DNA from 2 places in the Streptomyces sp. GL_140 genome. Region 2 is predicted to be linked to the other one. Evidence: riboswitches for the same ligand, from Rfam matches in the RefSeq annotation. Region 2 holds a riboswitch; the other holds the start of a gene.

Region 1 (9,399 bases), 1.4 Mb from region 2:
GCCAGCAGCTGGTCCAGCAGCGCCGGGTCGGTCTCCGACAGGGCTCGCGCCGCGATGTCCTTCGGGGTCATCCGGCCCGGCTCCACCGCCTCCACCGTGTCCGCGGGCCGCGTGGAGACCGGCGGCAGCGCGAGCTCCCGGCGCAGCCCGGCCGCGGCGTCCAGCACAGTGTCCAGCAGCAGCCGCAGCCGCATGTCCTCGATGCTGCGCCCCTCGCGGGTGGCCCGGCGCGAGGTCTCCAGCGCCGACTCCACCTCCGCGAGGCGGGACTTGAGCCGCCGGGTCTCGCTCTCGGCGGCGGCCACCTGCGCGGCCGCCTCCCCGCGGATCCCGTCGACCTCGGCATTGATCTTGCGCAGGGCGGCGTCGCCCCGCTTGACGTCGCTGAGGGCACTGCGCAGCTTGCGCTGAAGCGATTCCGCTTCCTTGCGGGCCGCCTCCAGCTCCGCCCGCACCTGGTCACCGCCGGCACGCTGCAGTTCCCGTACGTGGGTCAGCTCCTCGCGGAGCCGGTCCATCTCCCTGCGGGCCTCCTCGCCGACGCGCTCGGCGTCCGCGCGCTGGGCCTCCTCGCCCGCGGCGGCCACCAGCTTGACCCAGCCGGCCGGCCTCAGGACGTACGCGGCGGCCGCCACGTCAAGGGGATCGGCGGCGGCGGGCGGCGCGCCCGCCTCCAGAGCCGCGGCCAGGTCGGCCTGCGCCTCGCGGAGCTTCTCCGCGACCCGGCCCCGGAAGACGGCGTCGGTCTCCACGGCCGTCGCCATGGCGTTGCCCGCGAACTTGGCGCGCCGGCTCGGGGTGAAACGGGCGTACTGGCGCAGCTGCGCCGGGAGGTCCGCGACCGTCAGACCGCCGAAGGCGTCCGACACGAGCGCAACGACCCGGCGCCGCACGCCTTCCGGCAGCGGGCGGTCGAGCACCTCGGCGGCGTCGCCGGCCGCGTCGGCCGCCTCAGCGCCGCTTGCTGGCTCCACAATCCGTCACCCCTACCGTCATTGACCTGTTGGCCGGGCTCCGTCAGGAGTCCGCGCCCGGCCTGTCCACGAGCTCGATCTGGTCCACCGCGTTGCACCAGCGGCAGCGCACCGACTCGATGGTCTCATTGACCACCTCGCGCTCCTCGACCTTCGGCTCCCCGGCGAGGTCCAGGTGGACGTACTCCACGACCTTCGACGAACGGGTGACGTCGAAACGCGTGAGGTTGCCGCACAGGGTGCAGCGCCACCGGGTGGTGTCGGTCGGCAGGGGAACCGTCATCAGGCCGCTCTCTCCTTCTATGTCTTACACCTCGTCGCGCACGCGGGCATGCGCACGCGGACGTGCGTAGCTCGTAACCCTACGGCCTGCCGCGCCCGCGGGTGGGTCGGGCTGGGTCATGCTCGGTTGCATGATCGTAAAGTGGCAGGCCGTGCGCGAGGCCGCCCGGGGCCCGGTGGTCACCCACGCACTGATCGCCGGCTGCTGCGTGCTGTTCCTCCTGAGCCCCGCCTCGGGGCTCGATCCGGTCTACGGGACGGGCGAACAGCTGCTGGCCAACGCGGCCGCGTACTTCCGGCGCTGGGGCGTGGTCCCGGACGAACTCTTCACGGGCGGGCTGCCGAGCGGCGGGGGCCGGGCCCTGTTGACCCCCCTGACGGCCCTGTTCGTGCACGGCAGCTGGCTGCACCTGCTGGGCAACATGCTCTTCCTCTACGTCTTCGGGAAGATGACGGAGCAGCGCATGGGCCGGGTGGGGTTCCTCTGCTTCTACGTGGCCACGGGCTACCTGGCCCTGGCGGCGTACGCGGCGGCCAACGCCTCCTCGGACCAGACCCTGGTCGGCGCCTCCGGCGCGATCTCGGCGGTCCTGGGGGCCTTCATGTGCCTCTTCCCCAAGGCCCGGGTGACGAGCCTGTTCCCGTTCCTGCTCTTCCTGCCGCTGCGGTTCCCGGCGTGGATCGTCCTGATGTTCTGGTTCGCCCTGCAGTGGCTGGCGGCGCACCGGGCGCAGAGCGGCCCGGGAGTCGCCTACCTGGCCCACCTGGTGGGCTTCTCGGCGGGCTTCCTCTACGCGTGGGTGCGTTACCGGCGGGGGACTAGAGTGGCCCGACCAGTGACTGCCGGCGAGGGAGAAAGCCAACCGTGATCACCGCGATCGTGCTCATCAAGACCAGCGTGGACCGGATCCCCGAGATCGCCGAGGCCATCGCGGCGCTGGAGAACGTCAGCGAGGTCTACTCCGTCACCGGCACGTACGACCTGATCGCCCTGGTCCGCGTGGCCCGCCACGAGGCCCTTGCGGACGTCATCCCGGGCCGCATCAGCAAGATCCCGGGCGTGGAGGCCACGGACACGCACGTGGCGTTCCGCACGTACTCCCAGCACGACCTGGAAGCGGCGTTCGCGATCGGCCTCGACGCGTAGCCCTCGCCGGGCGTGCGGCGGGGTCCCCGATCCGGATCCCGGCGGAACGCCCGGCTCAGTCGAGCCCCGGCAGAGCCTCCCCCGGCCGCGCCGGGCGGCCTTCGGCCAGCCAGAAGACGTAGCCGCGCAGGTGGTCGGCGAGATCACCGTCGATGTAGCCGGCGTAGTCCCGGGCCCCGGCCGCGTTGTCGCGCATGTCCGACCGGGTGGACACCGACCAGCTCCGCTCCAGGGCCAGGGCCCATTCGCGGACCCGGCCCCGCTCCCGCCACCAGTCCTTGACGAGTTCCGGGGTCCAATGCGCGTCGCCGTCCCCTCCATAGGCCCCGAAGATCTCGCACTCCCCCGCGCAGATCAGGTCGTACACCTCCTGCGGCGTGCGGGGCTGCCGGTAGACGAACTCGTGACCGCCGCAGCCGTCGTCGTACAGCACGTGCGCGGGAGCGCACTCGCGCCCCGTCCAGCAGTTGTCGGTCTCCGACGCGTAGAACGGGCCGGGGACACTGCGCCAATCCCGGTCGGCCCACTCGTGGTAGGTCTGCCCGGCGGGTCCGCTCCAGTCGTGCAACACCAGGCGGTCCCCCGGCCGCCACTGAGGCAGCGGCTTGCCCACGGCTGCCCGGACGGTCGGTAGCGGGTCCCAGTACGTCATGCCTGGCAGCGTCTCAGACGGCCGGGACGCAGCGGCCTTCTTCGGTGCGGTACTGCCACTTCGCGCCGTCCGCGACGAGCTCCTTGACCGCGCGGACGAACCGCTCGACGTGCTCGTCGGGGGTGCCGGCGCCGAAGCTGACGCGGATCGCGTTCAGCGAGCGCTCCCCCGGGGCCGCCTCCGGCGCACCGCACTCGCCCGGCTCCTGCGGCTCGCTGCCGAGCAGGGTGCGCACCAGCGGGTGGGCGCAGAACAGGCCGTCGCGGACGCCGATGCCGTACTCGGCGGAGAGCGCGGCCGCGAAGTGGGAGCTGTTCCAGCCGTCGACCACGAAGGAGATGACGCCGACCCGCGGGGCGTCGTCGCCGAGGAGGGACAGGACGCGGACGGCGGGGACCTCGGCCAGGCCCTGGCGGACCTTGGAGATCAGCTGCTGCTCGCGGGCGACCAGGTTCTCGAATCCGGCCTCGTTCAGCGCCTTGCAGGCGGAGGCGATGGAGTAGACGCCGATGACGTTCGGGGAACCGGCCTCGTGGCGGGCGGCCGTAGTGTGCCACTCGACGTCGACCCCGCCGTCCTCGCGGCGGGCCACCTTGCGGGAGGCGCCGCCACCGGCGAGGTACGGCTCCGCCTGCTGCAGCCAGTCCGCGCGGCCGGCGAGCACGCCCGAGCCGAAGGGCGCGTAGAGCTTGTGTCCGGAGAACGCCACCCAGTCCACGTCGAGCTCCTGCACGGAGACGGGGTGGTGCGGGGCCAGCTGGGCGGCGTCCAGGACGATGCGGGCGCCGTGGGCGTGCGCGGCGGCGGCCAGTTCCTTGACGGGCCACAGCTCGCCGGTGACGTTGGAGGCGCCGGTGACGCAGACCAGGGCGGGGCCGTAGGGGTCACGGGCGGCGAGCGCCCGCTCCAGGGTCTCCACGGCCTGGGCCGGGGTGCGGGGCGCGTCGAGGTAGGTGACCTGCGCGTCGACCCAGGGCAGGAGCGAGGCGTGGTGCTCGGTCTCGAAGACGAAGACCTGGCAGTCGGCCGGCAGCACCGCGGCAAGCAGGTTCAGGGAGTCCGTGGTGGACCGGGTGAAGATCACCTGGTCGGAGGCGCGGCAGTCGAGGAATTCGGCGACCGTGACGCGGCTCTGCTCGAACAGGTCGGTGGAGAGCTGCGAGAGGTACCCGGCGCCGCGGTGGACGCTGCCGTAGTACGGGGCGTACGCGGCCACGTCGTCCCAGACGCGCTGCAGGGCCGGGGCGCTGGCCGCGTAGTCGAGGGCGGCGTAGGTGACCTCGCCGCCGGTGACGAGCGGGACGGTGACGTCGCGGCCGAGGACCGGCAGCGGCTCGGCACAGGCGGGGCCCTCGGCGGTGACGGCGGCGGTGGCGGTGGCGGTGACGGTGGCGTTCGGGGTTGCGGACATGGCTGTATCTCCCGGCAGGCAGGTCTGAATGGCTTCTGTTTGCCCGTACGGGGGTACGACGCTACGGCCGTCCGGGGTACGGGAAGTGCCTCGGAGATTCCGGGTACGCGGAAGGGACCCTGTTCCGAGGGGTGAAGAAGGGGCGGAAGCGCCCTATCGCATTCGCTTGCTCACGGAAAAAGCTCCTCGATCGAGACCAGGATCCCTGGTGTCGAGGGATCCGCGCTTGCCGTAGACCTCACTGCCTACGACCTGGTCATCACCCGGGGCACCCCGCCACGGAAGGAGGGTTGCCGGACAGCGAGCCGGGGCCAAAACGCTGTCACTCGTGACCTGCCGATGATCCTGCCACAAGATCCCTCGAACGCAAGACCCCGGTCCACATGGCGGACCGGGGTCGTGGCCGAAAACGATCGACCGTCGTGTCAGGCGTTGCTGGCCGTCACCCAGCGCTCCAGGGCCGCACGGGCCGCGCCGGAGTCGATGGCCTCGGCCGCACGGGCCATGCCCGCGGCGAGCTGCTCCTCCAGCGTCCCCGCGCCCGGGTCCAGCGCGACCAGGGCCGCCGCCGCGTTGAGCAGGACCGCGTCGCGGACCGGGCCCGTCTCGCCGGCCAGCAGGCGGCGGGCGACGTCCGCGTTGAAGGAGGCGTCGGCGCCCGCGAGCGCGGAGACGTCGACCAGCGGGATGCCGATGTCGCGCGGGTCGAAGGACTGCTCCACCGACTTGCCGTCCCGGACCCACCACACCCGCGAGGTCGCCGTGGTGGTCAGCTCGTCGAGGCCGTCGTCACCGCGGAATACCAGCGCCGAGGAACCGCGCTCCGCCAGGACGCCCGCCACGATCGGGGCCATCCGGGCGTCGGCCACACCGGTGGCCTGCGCCCGTACCTTCGCGGGGTTGGTCAGCGGTCCGAGGAAGTTGAAGGTGGTCCGGATGCCGAGCTCCTTGCGGGCCGCGGCCACGTGCCGCAGCGCCGGGTGGAACTTGACCGCGAAGCAGAAGGTGATCCCGGCTTCCTCGGCGACCTCGGTCACTCGCGCGGGGGTGAGGTCGAGGTTGACGCCGAGCTTCTCCAGGACGTCCGAGGACCCGCTCGCGGAGGACGCGGCCCGGTTGCCGTGCTTGACCACCTTGGCACCCGTACCGGCCACCACGATCGCCGACATCGTCGAGATGTTGACGGTCTTCGCGCCGTCGCCGCCGGTGCCGACGATGTCCACCGTCCGGCCCGGCACCTCGATCAGGTTGGCGTGCGCGTACATGGCCCGGACCAGGCCGTTGATCTCCGCGACGGTCTCCCCCTTGGCCCGCAGCGCGACCACGAAGCCGGCGATCTGGGCGTCGGTGGCCTCTCCGCGCATGATCCGGTCCATGGCCCAGGCCGTGTCGTCGGCGCTGAGGTCCCGGCCGGTCAGCAGGGCGTCGAGAACTCCCGGCCAGCCACGGGCCGCCACGCTGTCGCCGCCTGCCGGGGTCACAACGTTCATGGTCCGCTCCTGCTGCTGGTCGGCCGCCTCACGACGGGGCCCACATCGAATGGGAAGGGCTTCAGCCTATCCAGCCCCGGAGACGGCAAAGAGCCCCGTCCCAGACACTGGACGGGGCTCCCGCTGTGGCGACACCAGGACTGACCTGAATCAGTCCCTCAAGCGATCTGACAAACAGACGACAAGCAGTGGCGCAGGAGATCAGTGGTGGCCGTGGCCGCTCTGGATCTCCTTGTACTCCTCGGCCGAAGGCTTCGGAATCTGGTTGTTCTCTCCGTAGTAGCCCTTGCTGAGCTTCGCGCGGAGCTTCTCCATGCGGGACACCTTGCGCTCGACACCGTTCTCGTCGACCGTCGGGCCGATCTCGGCCGGCTGGTACTGGTCGTACGAGGTGAGCGTGTGGAGCTTGCCCTGCGAGAGCGGCTCGTGGATCTCGACGAACTCACCGTGCGGCAGGCGCTTGATGATGCCGGTCTCGCGACCGTGCAGCACCTTGTCCCGGTCCCGGCGCTGGAGGCCGAGGCAGATCCGCTTGGTGACGACGAACGCGATGACCGGGCCCACGAAGAACGCGATCCGGGCGAACCAGGTGATCGAGTTGATCGACAGGTGGAAGTACTGCGCGAACATGTCGTTTCCACCGGCGATCAGCAGGACGACGTACCACGTCAGCCAGGCCACGCCGAAGCCCGTACGGGTCGGGACGTTGCGCGGGCGGTCCAGGATGTGGTGCTCGCGCTTGTCCCCGGTGACCCAGGACTCGATGAACGGGTAGACCGCGATCACGACCAGGACCATCGGGAAGATCATCAGCGGGATGAACACACCCAGGACGAGGGTGTGGCCCCACAGGTTGATCTCCCAGCCGGGCATGGCACGGATCAGGCCCTCGGAGAAGCCCATGTACCAGTCGGGCTGCGCACCGGTGGACACGTGGTCCGGGCGGTACGGGCCGAGCGCCCAGATCGGGTTGATCGAGGCGATCGCCGCGACGGCCGCGATGACACCGAAGACCAGGAAGAAGAAGCCTCCGGCCTTGGCCATGTAGACCGGGAGCAGCGGCATGCCGACGACGTTCTTCTCCGTCTTGCCGGGGCCCGCGAACTGGGTGTGCTTGTGGTAGAAGACCAGGATCAGGTGGGCCACCAGCAGGCCCATCATGATGCCGGGCAGCAGCAGGATGTGGACCGAGTAGAACCGCGCGACGAAGTCGCCGCCCGGGAACTCGCCGCCGAAGAGGAAGAACGAGAGGTACGTGCCGACGACCGGCACGGACAGCATCGCGCCCTCCATGAAGCGGACACCCGTGCCCGAGAGCAGGTCGTCCGGCAGGGAGTAACCGGTGAAACCGGTGAACATGCCGAGGACCAGCAGCAGGAAGCCGAAGATCCAGTTGACCTCGCGCGGCTTGCGGAAGGCGCCCGTGAAGAAGACGCGCATCATGTGCACGAGCATCGCCGCGACGAAGATCAGCGCCGACCAGTGGTGGATCTGCCGGATGAGCAGACCGCCGCGGACCTCGAAGCTGATGTTGAGCGTCGAGGCGAACGCCTCGGACATCTGGACGCCCTGCATCGGCACGTACGAGCCGTGGTAGACGACCTCGTTCATGCTCGGGTGGAAGAACAGCGTCAGGTACACACCCGTGAGGATGAGGATGATGAAGCTGTAGAGGCAGATCTCACCGAGCATGAAGGACCAGTGGTCCGGGAAGATCTTGCGCATGTTGGCCTTGGCCAGGCTGTAGATGCCCAGCCGGCCGTCGGCCCAGTCGGCTACGCGTTCGCCGGCCGGGGCTTTGCGCTCTTCAGTATCGGTCGCAGTGCTCATCCGCGCTCCCAGAATGCAGGACCGACGGGCTCTTCGAAGTCGCCGAGCGCCTCGAGGAAACCTTCGTCATTGACGCCGATCCGCAGCTGCGGGAGCGCGTGACCAGCCGGGCCGAAGATGACTCGGGCGCCGTCGGAGAGGTCGAAGGTGGACTGGTGGCACGGGCAGAGCACGTGGTGCGTCTGCTGCTCGTACAGGCTGATCGGGCAGCCGACGTGGGTGCAGATCTTGGAGTAGGCCACGATTCCCTCGTGGGACCACTCCAGCTCCTGCTTGTCCTTGATGTCCTCCGGCTTGATCCGGACGATCATCAGGGCGGCCTTGGCGATCTGGGTCTGGAAGTCGTGCTGGTCCTCCTCCAGGCCTTCCGGCCGGGCGAAGGTCAGCGAACCGACGAGCAGGTCCTCGGGACGCAGCGGCTGGTTCGTGTTGTCGTTGACCAGCAGCTTGCCCTTGGCCCAGATCGTCTTGCGCAGCTTGTCCTCGGGCATCGGGCCCAGGTCCTTCAGGATCACGACGGCGGAGAGCGGCAGCAGGGCCAGCGCACCGAACATCGTGTTGCGGATCAGCGGGCGACGGCCGATGGCCGACTCGCGCGCGCCGTCCGCGAAGTCCTGCATGACCTGCGCCTTGACCTCGGCCGGGGCCGCGATCTCGTGACGCTCGGCGGCGACCTCGACATCGGACATCAGGGTGCGGGCCCAGTGGACCGCGCCCGCGCCGATGCTGAAGAGCGCCGTACCGAGGGTCATGCCCAGGGCGAAGTTGAGAGCGCTCACCTTCCCGATGGGGAAGATGAAAACGATCTTGTCGACCGGAATGGTCACGAACGAGGCGATGAACCCCACCGTGGCCAGCATCGACAGGGTGAACAGCATGGCCACCGTGCGCTCGGACCGCTTGGCGGCCCGCTCGTCGATGTCCTGGATGCGCGGCCGGTGAACCGGGAGACCCGGGTCGGCGAACGGGTCGTCCGCCACTGCCACGCCACCGTGGTGCGCGTCGCCCTGCTCGCTCGGCAGGTGCTTCTCTTCGGGAATGTCTTGGCTACTCATGACTTCTTGGCCTTAGCGGTGTGGGCCGCGACCCAGACGGCGACAGCGATCAGCGCACCCAGACCGAAGATCCAGCCGAAGAGACCCTCGGAGACGGGGCCGAGGCCACCGAGCTTGAGCCCACCGGGGCTGGTCGACTTCTCGCCGTTCACGTTCTGGAGGTACGCGATGATGTCCTTCTTCTGCTTCTCCGGCATGGTGCTGTCCGGGAAGGAGGGCATGTTCTGCGGGCCGGTGAGCATGGCCTCGTAGATGTGCTTCGGCGAGACGTCCTCGAGGTTCGGGGCGTACTTGCCGTTCGTCAGCGCGCCGCCCTCGCCGGTGAAGTTGTGACACTGCGCGCAGTTGTTGCGGAACAGCTCACCACCCCTGGCGATGTCGGCACCCGCCGGGTCGTACTGCTTCTCGGTCGGCGTGATCGGACCGGCACCGAGGGACGCGATGTACGCGGCCAGCTGGTCGGTCTGCGCCTGGTTGTAAATGACGGGCTTCTTCGGCACCTGGGCGCCGGGCTGCTGGGCGGGCATGCGGCCCGTGCTCACCTGGAAGTCGACGGCC
Region 2 (9,399 bases):
GCCAGGAGCTTGATGGCCTCGACGACCTGCTCGTCGTTGACGTCCTCGACGTACCCGCCGGTGCGGCGCGCGATGTCCAGGACGTACGGGCCGTCCGCCGGGTTGCCGATGGCCAGCGACTTGGCGATGGTGTTCGGCTTCTGCGGGCGGACCACGTCGTGACCGGCCTTGAAGGCGGTCGAGACGGGCGAGCAGCCCTCGGCCTGGGCGCCGAAGATCTTGTAGGGCTTGTCCTCGACGAGGCCGAGCTTGATCAGCTCCTGCAGACCCTTGTCGATCTTCGTCAGCTGCGAGCCGGACGCGATCGGGATGACGATCTGGTCGGGCAGCTGCCAGCCGAGCTGCTCGCAGATCTCGTAGGCCAGGGTCTTGGAACCCTCGCCGTAGTACGGGCGCAGGTTGACGTTGACGAAGCCCCAGCCCTCGCCCAGCGGGTCACCGATGAGCTCGGAGCAGAAGCGGTTGACGTCGTCGTAGTTGCCCTCGATGCCGACCAGGTCGCCACCGTAGACGCCGGCCATGACGACCTTGCCCTGCTCCAGGTCGTGCGGGATGAACACGCAGGAGCGGAAACCGGCACGCGCGGCCGCGGCGCCCACGGCGCCGGCCAGGTTGCCCGTGGAGGAGCAGGAGAGGGTGGTGAAGCCGAAGGCGCGGGCGGCCTCGACGGCGATGGCCACGACGCGGTCCTTGAAGGAGTGCGTCGGGTTGCCGGAGTCGTCCTTGACGTACAGCTTGCCGGTGAAGCCCAGCTCCTTGGCCAGGTTCGCCGCGTCCACGAGCTTGGTGAAGCCCGGGTTCAGGCTGGGCTTGGAGGCCACGTCCGCGGGGACGGGCAGCAGCGGCGCGTAGCGCCAGATGTTGTCGGGGCCGGCCTCGATCGCGGCGCGCAGCGCCTCAGGGTCACCGAGGGGCAGGTCGTACGCGACTTCGAGCGGTCCGAAACACTCCACACAGGCGAAGATCGGGCCGAGCTCGAAGCGGGTGCCGCATTCCCGGCAGGAAAGCCCGGTGGCGGGACCGAGATCGACAGAGGCGCCGGTGTTGGAGGTTCCGGCAGAGGTGTCGGCAGTCTGTGCAGCCATGATGGCGAGGCCCTTTCTCCTCATCTTCCCCATGACGAACGTCGTCATGAGACGGAATTGGCACCTTCCCTAGCCGGGGACCTCGCTGAGTCGCTGCGTGAGCGATCGCGAGAACCGACTGGAGGGTTGCCGGGGCTTCAACGGGCCGTGTCCCTCTGCCCCTCTGGATGAGCGGTATGGCACCGGGCGACACGCTCTGTGGCGCGCCCGGGCGTTTGTTCGCGAGGCCCCCCGGCATGCGGTGGACCTTTGCGTTGTTCAAGACTGTAACCGAAGCCCCGGGCGGTTGAGACAGCCGTCCGAACGGCGAGATGGATCACATTTCGGTGGAAAGCTACGGCGTTCTGCCTGTGTTCCGCTGGTGTTCCACTCGTGCCCCGCCGACCGACAGAGGAGTTCCGAAGGTGCTGGAAGAGGTGGAGCGCTGGCTTTCGGCCCGCTCCTGGTCCGCCGCCGACCGACCGCTCGACCAGCTGCTTTCCGCCAAACGGGCAGCCGGTACGACGGTCAGCGTGGTGCTGCCCGCGCTGAACGAGGAAGCCACGGTCGGGGCCATCGTCGAGGTGATCCGGCGCGATCTGATGGACGGGCCGGGAACGCCCCTGGTCGACGAACTGATCGTCGTCGACTCGGGCTCCACCGACCGGACGGCGGAAGTGGCGGCCAAGGCGGGGGCCCGCGTGGTGCACCGCGACGAGATCCTGCCGCGGCTGCCGGCCCTGCCCGGCAAGGGGGAGGTGCTGTGGCGTTCGCTGCTGGCCACGAGCGGGGACGTCGTCTGCTTCGTGGACGCCGACCTGCGGGACTTCTCCTCCGCCTTCGTGTCCGGGATCGTGGGCCCGCTGCTCACCGATCCGGAGGTGTGCTTCGTCAAGGCCATGTACGACCGCCCGCTGGACCCGCAGCACGCCGGACCCTCCTCCGGAGCCGAGCAGGGGGGCCGGGTGACGGAGCTGGTGGCCCGCCCCCTGCTCAACCTGCACTGGCCGCAGCTGGCCGGCTTCGTCCAGCCGCTGGGCGGCGAGTACGCGGTACGCCGCGACCTGCTGGAGCGGCTGCCGTTCCCGGTCGGGTACGGCGTGGAACTGGGCCTGCTGGTGGACGCGCTGCACACGGTCGGGCTGGACGCGCTGGCCCAGGTGGACGTGGGCGTACGGCTCCACCGCCACCAGGACGGCCTGGCGCTGGGGCGGATGGCCGCGGCGATCTACCGGACGGCGCTGCTGAGGCTCTCGCGCGGGCACCTCGTGCGGCCGGAGCTGACGCAGTTCGAGCGCGGCCCGGAGGGATTCGTGCCCCACACCTACGCGGTGGACACCGAAGAACGGCCGCCGATGCGGGACATCGAGGAGTACGCACGGCGTCGCGTGGCGTAACCGGGGAAACCGCCCCAATCGCGATTACCGGCTCGGCTCGAATGGGCCCGGCTCCGGGGGCGGAAACCTGGCGAGCACGGGCTCGCAGGGCCGTCAGCTCTGGCTGATGGGCAGCGCGGCCGCCACCCTGACGGTCCTCGGCGCCGTGGCCTTCGTCTCGGTTCGCCGGACACGCGGGATCTGAAGTTTGACCGGGGGCGGGGCGGGCTAGGTTCGCCGCATGGCTTCCCAGGTGCTCGTCGCCGCGAACCGCGGCCCGCTCTCGTACGCCCTCGGCCCGGAAGGCACGCTCAGTGCCCGCCGGGGCGGGGGCGGTCTCGTCTCCGGCCTCTCCGCGGCCCTGGCCGAGCAGCCGGAGGCGCTGTGGGTCTGCGCGGCGCTGTCGGAAGCGGACCGGGAGGCGGTACGGCGGGGCGTGGCCGAGCCGGGCGTACGGATGCTCGCGATCGATCCGCAGGTCTACGACGACGCGTACAACGGGATCGCGAACTCGGTGCTGTGGTTCCTCCACCACCACCTGTACGACATCCCGCGCGAGCCGGTCTTCGACGCGGAGTTCCGGCGCCGCTGGGACTCCTACGTCGCCTACAACCGGTCCTTCGCCGAGGCCCTGGCCGAGGAGGCCGCCGAGGGGGCGGCGGTCCTGATCCAGGACTACCATCTCGCGCTGGCCCCGGGGCAGTTGCGCGAGCTGCGCCCGGACCTGAGGATCAGCCACTTCACGCACACGCCGTGGGCCTCGAAGCAGTACCTGGACCTGCTCCCGTCGGACATCCGCGAGCAGCTGCTGGGCGGCATGCTCGGCGCGGACCTGGTGGGCTTCCACACCGCGGAGTGGGCCCGGGAGTTCACGGACTCGGCCGGGGCGGCGGCGCCGGTGGCGGTGTTCCCCCTGGGGGTGGACGGCGACGAGCTGCGGGACCTGGCGCACCGGCCGGAGGTGGACGACAAGCTGGCCGCGCTGCGGGCGGACGTCGGCGGGCTGCGGACGATCGTCCGCGTGGACCGCACGGAGCTGTCGAAGAACGTCCTGCGGGGGCTCCTGGCCTACCGGGAGCTGCTGACGACCCACCCCGAGTGGCGGGAGCGGGTGGTGCACCTGGCCTCCGCCTATCCGTCCCGGCAGGACCTGGCGGTGTACCGGGCGTACACGGAGTCGGTGCGCGAGCTGGCGGCGGCGGTCAACGCGGAGTTCGGGACGGCCGGGTGGCAGCCGGTCCTGGTCTCCGTCGAGGACGACTTCGCACGCTCCCTGGCGGCGTACCGGCTGGCGGACGTGGCGCTGGTCAATCCGGTGCGGGACGGGATGAACCTGGTGGCGAAGGAGATCCCGGTGGTCTCGGAGGCCGGCTGCGTGCTGGTCCTGTCCACGGGGGCGGGGGCGTACGAGGAGCTCCGCGGGGATGCCCTGACCGTGAATCCGTACGACGTCACGGAGACGGCGGAGGCGCTGCACACGGCCCTGTCCATGCCGGCGGCGGAGCGTGCGGACCGTACGAAGCGCCTGGCCGCGGCGGCGACGGCGCTGCCGCCGGCGCAGTGGCTCGCGGCCCAGCTGGACGCGGTGCGCGGCTGAGCCGAGCCCTGGGGCTCCGCCCCAGACCCCGCAGGGACCTCCACCCGTCAGGCGGCGACGGCGGCAGCAAGGGCGGCGAGGAAGGCCACGACCTCTCCGGGGCCGGACAGGATCAGGTCGGCCCGGGCGGCCAGTTCGGGGACCTCCGCGGATCCACTGCACACCAGCAGCCCCGGCAGGCCGTCCGCCCGGAGCTTCTCCACGGCCGAGTAGGCCGCCAGATCGCCGAGGTCGTCCCCGGCGTACATGACGGCCGAGGCTCCGACCTCCGCGAGGTACTCGGTCAGGGCGACGCCCTTGTCCATCCCCGGCGGCCGCAGTTCGAGCACGGCCCGCCCCGGCTCGACCATCAGTCCGTGCCGGGCGGCGAGGCCCGCCAGGGGCTCGCGCAGGGCCGCGAAGGCTCCTTCGGGATCCTGCGCCCGGCGGGTGTGGACGGCGAGGGCCTGGCCCTTCTCCTCGATCCACGTCCCGCGCCAGGCGCCGATCGCGTCGAGGAACCCCGGCAGCTCGGCCCGTACGGCCGCCACTCCCGGATGCTCCGCGGGGGCGTGGACGATGCCGGTCACGGCGTCCCACCGCTCGGCTCCGTAGTGTCCGAGGACGACCAGGTGCTCCAGCCCGGGGACCCCGGCGAAGCCCCCGTAGCGGACGGCGACCCCGGCCGGCCGGCCGGTGACCACCGCGACCGACCCGACTTCGGGGGCGAGCGCGGAGAGCGCGGCGACGGCGTCGGGGTGGGCCCGCGCCTGGTCCGGGTCGGGGACGATCTCGGCGAGGGTTCCGTCGAAGTCGAGGGCGACGACGGAGCGGCGCGGTGTGCGGAGGAGGGCTTCGAGTCCCTCGCGTCCGGCGGCGGTGACGGGCATCGGCAAGTCGTGCGGATGGCTCCCCATGTGCTCGACCCTAACGGCCCCGCCGGGCCACGGCTATGCCGCGTGGACCACCGCTCGGTCCTCCGCTACCGCCTGGCCCGCTGGGCTTCGCGGATGCGCCGCAGCCGGTTGACGGTGCCCGGTGCGTGCCGCAGGGCGCGGGGGTCGTCCATCAGCGCGTTGAGCAGCTGGTAGTACCGGACCGGAGGCATTCCCAGCCCTTCCCGTATGGCCCGCTCCTTGGCCCCGGGTCCGGGCCAGGTCCGGCCTTCGTAGGCGAGCACCGCCGCTTCCTCGGCGCTCAGACCGGCCGGCCCGGCCGCCGGCCGCTCCTCGTCCGTCATACGGCCAGATTAACGCCGCCCACCGACAGCGGCCCGCGCGCCGGCCCCGTACCCCGCCCGCTCAGCGCGGGTCCGCCTTGCGCCCCGCGTCCGCGATGTCGCCGAGCACCTTGGCCGGCTGTCCGCCCGGCTGCACGGTCGCGCCGATGTTCTTCTTGATGTCCTCGCTCACCGTCGACCAGGACTTCTTGCCCACCGGGTAGAGCCGTGCGTTCGGCAGCGCGTGCAGGAAGGTCTTCAGCTGCGCCGACGTGGCCCCCGTGGTGGCGTCCGTCTCGCGGAAGCCGCTGGTGGTGACGGGGAGGAGGTCGTACTTCTCGGTGAAGGCGGTCTGGTTGTTCGGCTCGTACAGGAAGTCCAGGAACCGTCCGGCCTCCTTGGGGTGGCCGTTCTTGAAGGCCATCACCCAGTCGGCGACGCCCATCGTGGAGTGCTCGGCGCCGTCGGCGGTCGGCATGGGGGTCATGCCGTACTTGATGCCCTTGGCGGCGGCCTGCTTGATCAGCGTCGGGTGGCCGTTGAGCATGCCGACCTCGCCGCGCGTGAAGGAGTCGAAGGCGGCCTGCCGGTCGAGCTTGGCCGGCGCCACGGGGCCGGTCAGGCCCTGTCCGACGAGCTTGTCGCGCAGGAACTCGAAGGTCTTGATGTTGTCCGCGGAGTCGATCGAGTACTGCTCTTCGTTGTCGCTGTAACCGCCGCCGCCCGCGAGCATCCACTGCATGGTCTCGGCCTGCGCCTCCTCGCGGCCCAGGGGCAGCGCGAAGGGGGTCGGGACACCGGCCGCCTTGAGCTTCTTGGCGGCCGCTTCCAGGTCCGCCCAGCTCTTGGGCTGCCAGGGGCCCTTGGCGTCCTTGGCGATGACCCCGGCGTCGGTGAGCAGCTTCTCGTTGTAGAACATCAGCCGCGTGCTGGCCACGAAGGGCATTCCGTACTGGACGCGCTTGACCTTGCCCGCGTCGGCGAGCGGGGCGAGGAAGTCGGCCTCGGTCTTGACGGAGAGCAGTTCGTCGGCGGAGTAGAGCTTGCCCTCGGCCGCGTAGTCGGCGTAGGCGCCGATCTGGGCGATGTCGGGGGCCTTTCCGTCCTTGACCATTTCGGCGACCTTGGCATCCACGTCGGACCAGGACAGGACGTCGACCTCGACCTTGATGCCGGAGTGGGTCTTCTCGAAGGCCGCCGCGAGGTCCTTCCAGTAGCCCTTGGAGGAGTTCGCCGGATTGTCTCCGTAATCGGCCGCCACGACCCGCAGGGTGACCTCGTTGTTCCCCGTGACGCCCGACAGAGCTCCGCAGCCCGTCAGCGTCATGGCGGTCAGGCACAGTGCGACGCCGGACGCGGCCAGGTTCAGCTTTCGGGTCTGCACAGTTCGGGCCTTCACAGTTCTCGTTCCACCCCAGGTTGTTCCGTACGATTCAGATAAAGGTCTACACCACCCTCCCGGCCCGTCGGCATCCGGCCCCGAACGTGCGCACGTCCCGCGCGGGAGCCCCTGTGCGCGACCAAGGTCCCGAATTTGTATGGCCACTCAACAATCCCCCTCAGTGGACTAGACCTTTCCCCTCCGAGCACGCGAGACTGTCACCCGTGAAACCCGTGAAACACGTCATCGCCCTCGATGTGGGCGGCACTGGGATGAAGGCCGCCCTCGTCGCGGCGGACGGCACCCTGCTCCACGAGGCGCGCCGTGCCACCGGCCGCGAGCGGGGCGCCGAAGCCGTCGTCGAGACGATCCAGGAGTTCGCCGCCGAGCTCCTCGACCTCGGCCGCAGCCGCTTCGCCACCGCCGCCTCCGCGGCCGGTGTCGCGGTCCCCGGCATCGTCGACGCCGAGAACGGGATCGCCGTCTACGCGGCGAACCTGGGCTGGCGCGACGTCCCGATGCGCGAGCTCCTCGGCAGACGCCTCGGCGGCATCCCGGTGGCCCTCGGCCACGACGTCCGCACGGGCGGACTCGCCGAAGGACGCATCGGCGCGGGCCGCGGCGCCGACCGCTTCCTGTTCGTCCCCCTCGGCACCGGCATCGCCGGCGCCATCGGCATCGCCGGGCGCATCGAAGCCGGCGCGCACGGCTACGCGGGCGAGATCGGCCACATCGTGGTCCGCCCCGGCGGCCCCGAGTGCGGCTGCGGCCAGCGCGGCTGCCTGGAGACCCTCGCCTCCGCCTCGGCCGTCAGCCGGGCCTGGGCGGCCGCCTCCGGCGACCCCGAGGCGGACGCCGCGGACTGTGCCAAGGCCGTCGAATCCGGCGACGCCCGCGCGCGCGAGGTCTGGCTCTCGGCCATCGGCGCGCTGGCCGACGGCCTGGTCACGGCGATCACCCTGCTGGACCCCCGCACGCTCATCATCGGTGGCGGGCTGGCCGAGGCGGGGGAAACCTTGTTCACACCACTACGGACGGCCGTGGAGGAACGCGTGACGTTCCAGCGGCTCCCCCACATCGTTCCGGCGGCCCTCGGGGACACCGCCGGATGCCTGGGCGCAGGGCTGCTCGCCTGGGATCTACTCGCCACGGAGGTACCTGCCTGATGTCCGGAAGCGCACATGTGGGCCGCAGCACCGTTCTCTCCGGCGCCGACGTGGTACTGCCCACCGGCACCGTGAAGGGCGGGCGCGTCATCGTCGACGGCGAGCGCATCGCCGGCAGCGCCCACGAGAACGCCGACGTCCTCGACCTGTCCGGACACTGGATCGTCCCCGGCTTCGTCGACATGCACAACCACGGCGGCGGCGGCGCCTCCTTCACCTCCGGCACGGCCGAGGACGTCCTCAAGGGCGTACGGACCCACCGCGAGCACGGCACCACCACCCTGGTCGCCTCCACCGTCACCGGCGACCTCGACGAACTGGCCCGCCGCGCCGGACTCCTCGCCGAGCTCACCCAGCAGGGCGACATCGCGGGCATCCACTTCGAGGGCCCCTTCATCAACCCCTGCCGCAAGGGCGCGCACAAGGAGGACCTCCTGCGCGACCCCGACCCGGCCGAGGTCCGCAAGCTGGTCGACGCCGCCCATGGCGCCGCCCGCATGTTCACCCTGGCCACCGAGCTCCCGGGCGGCCTGGACTCCGTACGGCTGCTGGCCGAGCACGGGGTCATCGCCGCGATCGGCCACACGGACTCCACCTACGAGCAGACGCTCCAGGCCATCGACGCGGGCGCGACCGTGGCCACCCACCTCTACAACGCGATGCCGGGCATGGAACACCGCGCCCCGGGCCCGATCGCGGCGCTGCTGGAGGACGAGCGGGTCACCGTCGAGCTGATCAACGACGGCACCCACCTGCACCCGGCCATGCTGGAGCTGGCCTTCCACCACGCGGGCGCGCACCGCGTGGCGCTGATCACCGACGCGATGGACGCGGCCGGCTTCGGCGACGGGATCTACCACCTCGGCCCGCTGGAGGTCGAGGTCAAGCAGGGCGTGGCCCGCCTGGTCGAGGGCGGCTCCATCGCCGGTTCCACCCTCACCCTGGACACCGCCTTCAAGCGGTCCGTCACCCTCGACGGGCTCCCCGTCGAATCCGTGGTCCAGGCGATCTCCGTCAACCCGGCCAAGCTGATCGGCCTCTACGACCAGGTCGGCTCGCTGGAGCCCGGCAAGTACGCGGACCTCGTCGTCCTCGACGCCGCCTTCGACGTCAAGGGCGTCATGCGGCGCGGCGAATGGATCGTCCGCCCCGCAGCGGCGCAGCGCTGAGAAGAGCGGTCGGCCCCGACACCGGGCCGGCCGCTCCCTTGTTCGGGAGGCGCATCGGCCTGGAAGCTGTCGGCACACACCGAGACCGGGGCCTGCCATGATCCTTACCGTGACGCTCAACACCGCGCTCGACGTCACCTACCGCGTACCGCGCCTGCACGCGCACACCTCCCACCGCGTCACCGACGTCGCCGAACGGCCGGGCGGCAAGGGCCTCAACGTCGCCCGCGTCCTCGCCGCGCTCGGCCACGAGGTGACCGCCACCGGCTTCGCGGGCGGCCCCACCGGCGCCGTCGTGCGCGAACTGCTCGCCGCCTCCCCCGGGGTGCGCGACGCCCTGGTCCCCTGCGCCGGAACCACCCGGCGCACCCTCGCGGTGGCCGACGAGGCCTCCGGCGACACCACGCAGTTCAACGAACCGGGCCCGCTGATCACCTCCGCCGAGTGG

What was found. Region 2 has a riboswitch for S-adenosylmethionine ahead of thrC (threonine synthase). Riboswitches for the same ligand answer to the same signal wherever they lie in the genome.
Region 1: it holds a riboswitch for S-adenosylmethionine, as region 2 does, so the genes downstream of both, AC3IYJ_RS11685 (aminotransferase class V-fold PLP-dependent enzyme) here and thrC (threonine synthase) in region 2, are expected to answer to the same signal.

The regions. Positions count from the first base shown of each region.
Region 1 is NZ_CM174404.1:2,486,542-2,495,940, forward strand. Features, by position in the region: gene AC3IYJ_RS11660 (NYN domain-containing protein) at 1-977, opposite strand, end outside; gene AC3IYJ_RS11665 (hypothetical protein) at 1,018-1,257, opposite strand; gene AC3IYJ_RS11670 (rhomboid family intramembrane serine protease) at 1,388-2,125, shown strand; gene AC3IYJ_RS11675 (Lrp/AsnC ligand binding domain-containing protein) at 2,122-2,403, shown strand; gene AC3IYJ_RS11680 (ferredoxin) at 2,459-3,055, opposite strand; gene AC3IYJ_RS11685 (aminotransferase class V-fold PLP-dependent enzyme) at 3,069-4,466, opposite strand; SAM riboswitch class IV at 4,684-4,800, opposite strand; gene trpD (anthranilate phosphoribosyltransferase) at 4,892-5,956, opposite strand; gene qcrB (cytochrome bc1 complex cytochrome b subunit) at 6,158-7,786, opposite strand; gene qcrA (cytochrome bc1 complex Rieske iron-sulfur subunit) at 7,783-8,841, opposite strand; gene qcrC (cytochrome bc1 complex diheme cytochrome c subunit) at 8,838-9,399, opposite strand, start outside.
Region 2 is NZ_CM174404.1:3,918,719-3,928,117, forward strand. Features, by position in the region: gene thrC (threonine synthase) at 1-1,085, opposite strand, end outside; SAM riboswitch class I at 1,103-1,259, opposite strand; gene AC3IYJ_RS18185 (glucosyl-3-phosphoglycerate synthase) at 1,490-2,461, shown strand; gene AC3IYJ_RS18190 (alpha,alpha-trehalose-phosphate synthase (UDP-forming)) at 2,682-4,037, shown strand; gene otsB (trehalose-phosphatase) at 4,085-4,933, opposite strand; gene AC3IYJ_RS18200 (DUF3263 domain-containing protein) at 4,999-5,256, opposite strand; gene AC3IYJ_RS18205 (extracellular solute-binding protein) at 5,318-6,619, opposite strand; gene AC3IYJ_RS18210 (ROK family protein) at 6,889-7,782, shown strand; gene nagA (N-acetylglucosamine-6-phosphate deacetylase) at 7,782-8,951, shown strand; gene AC3IYJ_RS18220 (1-phosphofructokinase family hexose kinase) at 9,049-9,399, shown strand, end outside.